3 regions of the Chryseobacterium piperi genome follow, and region 2 is predicted to be linked to each of the others. Evidence: riboswitches for the same ligand, from Rfam matches in the RefSeq annotation. Region 2 holds a riboswitch; each other region holds the start of a gene.

Region 1 (2,275 bases), 830 kb from region 2:
TCAAAAATAGTACGGTCGGCTTTCTGCTCAACTGCTTTTTTAGTTTTGGTGATAACGACACCTTCAATCTCTTTTTCCTTAACCTGGCTTTTAGCCTTTTCCTGGGCGTATGTATTAACTATAAAACCGGAAAGGAATAAAGTAAGTATAATTTTCTTCATAATGCTTTTTACTACTCTCAAGTTAGACGCATAAAACAAAGATTTGTTACATTGACTTTACAAAATCGGGAATAAATTTTCTTAAAATCTATTTTATCATTGAATTTTTAACAGACATTTGAAAGACTGTTTTAAAACTTATGCATAATCGCTCTAACCTCATAACGGTGGTGTTTTATCTGCATAGTATAAGAAGGATGCTCTTGGGGATTTTTGCATAAAACTTAACTTTTTTACAAAATATTTTTTTATTTGTAAAATATTTATATCTTTGCCCAATAATTATCAAGAATCTCATAGATGGGATAGCAACCTGCAAAAACAAGCAAGGTGCTGAAATAGATAAGCCGATTCTCTTTCGGAAAAAATGTTTTAATCTATTCTTCCCATCTTAAATTTTTGTTTTAAATTAAAAATCAATGTTTAAGAACAAGGGAAACTACACCGCAATGAATTTGACTTTTTGTCTCTCGGATACTGGAGCTAAGCTTCGTTATTCTGATGATTACTCATGCCATAACGTGATGTGTATGTGTTGTTGTTTTTAACTTTCATTAGTTTCTATCAGATAGTATAAACCAAACCTTTTTTACTTTTCCGGTATAGCCTTGCAATTCAAGGTTACGGAATTCTATTGCTTAAAATTTTAAGCGAAGAATCATTAAATACAAAAATTAAAAATAAAACACATGCATAATTTCAAACATAGAAGTATTATCACTTCAGCCACCCTTATTTCTACCTTTTACTTTGCACAGTCGGATTCTTTAAAATCAAAAAAGATAGATGAGGTTGTGCTGCTTGGTTCAAGAGGAAGCGGAAGATCACTAACGGATACACCCGTACCGGTAGACGTTATCAACATTTCAAAAATATTAAAACAAAGTCCTGTTAATAATATAAGCCAGGCACTGAACTATATTGTTCCTTCTTTTTCCTCCACATCCCATACGGTTAATGACGGGACTGATTTCGTAGACCCGGCACAATTACGAGGATTAGGACCAGATCAGGTTTTGGTTCTTCTTAATGGGAAAAGAAGATATCAGTCATCATTAATAAACGTGACCCTAACTCCGGGAAGAGGATCTGTAGGGACCGACCTTAATGCTATTCCTGCATTTGCACTTGATAAGATAGAGGTTTTAAGAGATGGTGCTTCTGCACAATATGGATCTGATGCTATTGCGGGTGTTGTGAACTTAGGACTCAAAAAGAGATTAGGCCTTTCCGGCCAGGTATTTTTAGGCGGATATGCTTCGCCGGTTACGAATAACTTTTCGGGAGGAGTAGATGGGGAAACTATTTCCTTAGACCTTAACTATGGTTTTAAAGTAGGTAAACAAGGTTTCTTTAATATTACAACTTCTACTCAATATCGGGATCCTTACTCAAGAGCAGGTGTGAGGGGAGGAGATATTTATAACGCTTATAATGCAATTAATTATAGAGCAGCTCAGAATGGAATAGATATAGACGGATTATATAAGAATATTGGAAATACCGCGAACAGTCAGCAGATTATTAATACGATCAAGCAATACGCAACTCAGGTCGATTACTTCTCATCTCAGCTACAAAACGATATCTCAAATGCCAATAGCATTTCAACGTTGCAAGGATTGCTGGGAGGAGATGTTACGAATCAGGAGCTTGCTTACAGAGGGCTTGAGCGAAAAGATTTCAGTATACGAGCTGGACAATCGAAGCTGCAATCAGCACAGGTGTATTACAATTCAGAAGTACCTATTAATGATGATTGGAAAATTTACTCTTTTGGTGGTTATAGCTATAGGCTGGGGAATGCGGGAGGCTTTTTCCGTCTGCCGAATACGGAAAGGAATGTCAATTTTCTTTCACCTAATGGGTATCTACCCCAGATAGAGGCTACTATTAATGATAATTCTTATGCAGCAGGGATTAAAGGAAAATGGAATGACTGGAATATAGACCTGAGCAATACTTTTGGTAAAAATACATTTGACTTCGGTGTAGTGAATACCTTTAACGCTTCATTAGTTAATAACTCACCAAGATCTTTTAAAGCGGGTGGACTGGAGTTTTTACAAAATACAGTCAACCTGGATTTTTCAAAAAAGTATGATGTATTACAT
Region 2 (2,275 bases):
GGCGTAGAACTTCTTGATAGGAATACTATCATGAATAACATCAATAGAATCTTCTCCTGAAGCGCTTAATTGTCCTTTGTAGTTATTGTAGCCCCATTTCCAGTTATTTCTGAACCATGCTGTTGGAATAACGACGATAGGTGCTTCGTGCTGGCTTCTATTACATACGGTAACCCTCACTAAAATATCATTGTAATCAGCCTTACAATACTCAATGAAAATATCGAAATACTCGTTATTGTCAAAAATGCCGGTGTCAATAATCTCATATTCATCTTCTTTCTTACTCCGTCTTCCATTTTCTTCCAACAAGTGATCGTAAGGAAATTCATTGATAGGATATTTATACACCATTTTCATATAACTATGGGTAGGCGTATTATCTAAATAGTAAAAGATTTCTTTGATATCTTCACCATGGTTTCCCTGATGGTTGCTTAATCCGAAAAATCGCTCTTTTACCATTTTATCTTTCTTGTTCCAGAAAGATAGAGCAAAACAAAAAAGCTGCTTTTGATCGGAGATTCCGGCAATCCCTTCCTCTGCCCAACGGTAAGCATAGCTTTCCGCTTTATTATGCGTCGTTGAGCCCCAGGCATTACCATCGGGACTATAATCTTCACGAACGTTTCCCCACTGCCTGTTGCTTACATATGGGCCCCAGTTTTTCCAGTCTTTATCTTGTAATCTTTGTTTTTCAACATTCATAATTCATCATTTTTCTATACGTTTCTATACGAAGGTAATTTTTTTGAAAAATAATTCCAATTTTTTCTATCTGAATAATTCTTAACATATCATTGTAACTCTTTTGTTTACGGGAAATTTGACATTAAATTATTTTTTTATTAAAAAGTTAAAATTAAAATAGCTATCTTTGCACCATTCGATCATTCAAATATTGAAAATGTTATCAAGAAAGGTTGAGGGATTAGACCCTATGAAACCTTAGCAACCCTTTGTGCAAGCGAAGAAGGTGCTACGTTCTACCAAATAATTTATTTTGGACAGATAACTTACTGAAGTTCTTCAGCCATTTCTCATGGCATTTTCAATTGTGTTATAAAATATATAATAGAATTGAAAACAGAACTAAAACATATTAAACTTTTTTATCAAACGAATTCCGGAAAGGAATATCATATCCCATTGAGCTATCAGATCTTTGGGAAAGACCTGTTTACGAGCCCCATTATTTTAATTAATCATGCCTTAACCGGAAACTCTAATGTTTCAGGAGAAAATGGCTGGTGGCAACAATTGGTTGGCGAAAATGGGGTGATTGATATTAATGCCTTTACTGTTTTATGTTTCAATATCCCCGGAAACGGATATGATGACTTTTTAATTGATGAATATGAGGATTTTACTCCCTCAGATATTGCCAATATATTTTTAAAAGGACTTGAAAGCCTTCATATTGAACGCTTACATGCGATTATCGGAGGCTCTCTTGGAGGAGGAATAGGATGGGAGATGCTGATTAAAAAGCCTTCACTCGCCGAGGTGTTCATTCCTATTGCCTGTGATTTTAAAACCCATGACTGGCTGCATGCACAATGTCTTATTCAGAAATTTTTGCTCAACGGAAATGATGAACCTTTACAAAAAGCAAGGATACATGCCATGTTATGCTATAGAACACCTCAGTCCTTAAACGACAGATTTCAAAATAAATATAATTCGGAAAAACAAAAGCTTGAATCGGAAGATTGGTTAACCTATCATGGTAAAGCCCTTAATGAAAGATTTAGTTTAGAGTCTTATAAGTTAATGAATCATTTGCTGATGAACATTAGCGGAGAAGAAAAAGAACTGGGAAAAATTAAAGCACGAATGCACTTGATCTCCGTTGATACAGATTTATTCTTCCCGGCTTCTGAAATACGAATGTGTTTTGAAAAATTACGGGAGAGCAAAGAAGATATCTTCTATCACGAGATCAAATCAATTCATGGGCACGATGCCTTTCTAATGGAATATAAACAATTAAATAACATCATTAAAAACATTTTATGAAATGGAACTTAAATGAAATCCCATTTTATAAAAAACTAAACAATAAAGAATGAACAGATGAAAAATGCTAACGAAATAAAATTTTTAAAAAACAGATCAATCATCAAATTTGAAGGAGAAGATTTCTTAGGAGAAATCGGTATTGACGGAAGAATTTTTAAAGCACTTACTTTGGCGAGAATCAGTGTTGGGGTAATTTCCCAGCAAGCAATCGAAAACGGACTTTCGATTCTTGTCCACGAAAATGATTCTGAAA
Region 3 (2,275 bases), 150 kb from region 2:
GATCATTTTTTACCACGGGCTCTCAGGGGCCAAACAGTGGGATATTTGGGAATTTACCAGAAAATACGAAGCTACAAACCAACCGTTATATGGGTAGACTAACACAATATCCAGCTACTGCCAAATTATTTATGAAAGACAGTGCAGGTGGAGCTGCGGGAACTTTAGATGGTAATGTACTAGTTTATACTGATGTAAATTTATTTTACAATTATGAATCCACAGATAAATTTTATAGCGAAGGAAGTAGCTGTACAGAAAGTCCTAACGCGAAATTCTTTTGTAACCTATTTAGTATTGCGATCGAATATGTAAGATAGGCCGTTTGGGATGTTATAAATTTAAATACCATCATTTCTACAGAAAATTTTTGTTTACAAATAAAATTGGAATAGGTAGGAATCAAAATAGTTGAAAATGACGCTTTTAAGCGTCATTTTTTTTGTTCATAATTGGATAGTAGTTTTGAATAATTGATAATGATATTTGTCATGTTTAATGATTTAGTAATTTTCATAAAAGCCTATTTATCGGTTTTTTATGTAAAAATTAAGTTAAATTTTGAGAATTTAAAATAAAAAAACAAATAGTCTACTTGTTTTATAGACTATTTGTTTTTAGATTTGCAACCATATTTCGATCGGCTTATAAAGAAAGATGGAGGGAACTGACCCTGTGAAGTCTTGACAACCTGCGTAAAGTAAGGTGTTACATTCAGCCTTTTAAGGAAAAATAAGCATTTGGTTAATCAAATTTCTTGATGCCCTTTGCTGACTTTTCTGCAAAGGGTTATTTTTTAATATTTGATAAACAAAATTGATTATGGCTAATAAAAAACTATTTAATGCCAAAATTTGGATTCCTACTGGCGCTGTATTCTTATTAGGATTAGTGACGGTTCATGGGCAGGAAATCCAATCAAAAAAAGATACACTTCGTGAAAAGGATATTGATGAGGTTGTGGTTGTAGCATACGGTAAAGCTAAAAGGACAAGTTATACTGGATCTGTAGCAACAATCTCTAGTGAAAAAATTAACAATAGACCTGTTACTAATATTACGAAAGCATTGGAAGGTCAGGTTGCAGGTTTACAAGCAGTGAGCGCATCCGGACAACCGGGAGCTACGGCAACAATTCGTATCAGAGGGATCGGATCGGTAAGTGCTTCAAGCAGCCCTTTATTTGTGGTAGATGGAATTCCTTTTGACGGAAATATTAATTCCATCAGTCCCAATGATATTGAATCGATCAGTGTGCTGAAAGATGCTACAGCAAGCTCTTTATATGGATCCAGAGGTGCCAATGGGATTATCATGGTAACTACGAAATCAGGAAAAAAAGGGGAATCAAGAATTAATTTTAATATCAGCCAGGGTTTTTCCAGCAGAGCGGTAAAAGATTATGAGCAGGTGAATACTGATCAGTATTTTCAATTATATTGGGAAGCCATGAGAAATGGATATAGATCAGGTCAGGTTTCCTCGCAACAGGCCGCTCAAATGGCTACAGATAATCTGGTGAATATTTTAGGAATTAACCCCTATGGACTTAATTATGCAAAGCCTGTAGGAACAGATGGCAAACTAATACCAGGGGCAAGAGCTTTATGGAATGATGACTGGAGGGATATTCTGCAGAGAGTGGCTTCAAGAAATCAGGTAGATCTTGATTTCAGTGGTGGAAATGAAAAAGGGAATTACTTTTTCTCACTGGGATATCTTGATGATAAAGGAATTGCTATCGGTTCAGGCTTTAAGAAATACAGTACAAGACTAAAGATCAACAATGAGGTCAAAAAGTGGTTGACGATAGGAGCTAACTTAAGTTATACCAATAGTCTTCAGGAAGCCCCACCTTCTTCTGATTCAAGACAGGATAATATCATTAATGCAGCAAGAGTAATTCCTTCTTTTTATCCTTATTATGAGCGAAATGCAGATGGAAGTTACAGACTTGATGCTAATGGAAATACAATTTATGATTTTGGAAAATACAGGCCAACAAGTGCTTTACAGAATCAGAATGCCGCTGCAACTTTACCATTAGATAAAAATGAAAACAGGGAAGATAACTTTTCCGGAAAAGGATATTTGGATTTTACTTTCTTGCCTGAATTAAAATTCAAATCCAGCTTCTCTGTCGATTTGGTAAATTATAATGGGCACTATTATTCTAATCCTTTACTAGGGCAAGGAAGTGAGATTGGTGGTTCAGTGACAAAAACAAATTCAAGAATGCTTTCATACACTACCAGTAATATCCTGACTTATGACA

What was found. A riboswitch is a leader RNA that binds a small molecule or an ion and turns the genes downstream of it on or off. The one in region 2 is predicted to bind S-adenosylmethionine.
Region 1: another riboswitch for S-adenosylmethionine. It lies ahead of CJF12_RS15480 (TonB-dependent receptor plug domain-containing protein); the one in region 2 lies ahead of CJF12_RS20505 (alpha/beta fold hydrolase).
Region 3: another riboswitch for S-adenosylmethionine. It lies ahead of CJF12_RS12475 (SusC/RagA family TonB-linked outer membrane protein); the one in region 2 lies ahead of CJF12_RS20505 (alpha/beta fold hydrolase).

Annotation. Positions count from the first base shown of each region.
Region 1 is NZ_CP023049.2:3,535,049-3,537,323, forward strand. It holds gene CJF12_RS15475 (outer membrane beta-barrel family protein) at 1-161, opposite strand, end outside; SAM-I-IV-variant riboswitch at 439-539, shown strand; gene CJF12_RS15480 (TonB-dependent receptor plug domain-containing protein) at 851-2,275, shown strand, end outside.
Region 2 is NZ_CP023049.2:2,700,972-2,703,246, reverse strand. It holds gene CJF12_RS11770 (MGH1-like glycoside hydrolase domain-containing protein) at 1-708, opposite strand, end outside; SAM riboswitch class I at 908-1,018, shown strand; gene CJF12_RS20505 (alpha/beta fold hydrolase) at 1,081-2,019, shown strand; gene CJF12_RS20500 (ACT domain-containing protein) at 2,077-2,275, shown strand, end outside.
Region 3 is NZ_CP023049.2:2,854,889-2,857,163, reverse strand. It holds gene CJF12_RS12480 (hypothetical protein) at 1-320, shown strand, start outside; SAM riboswitch class I at 643-739, shown strand; gene CJF12_RS12475 (SusC/RagA family TonB-linked outer membrane protein) at 823-2,275, shown strand, end outside.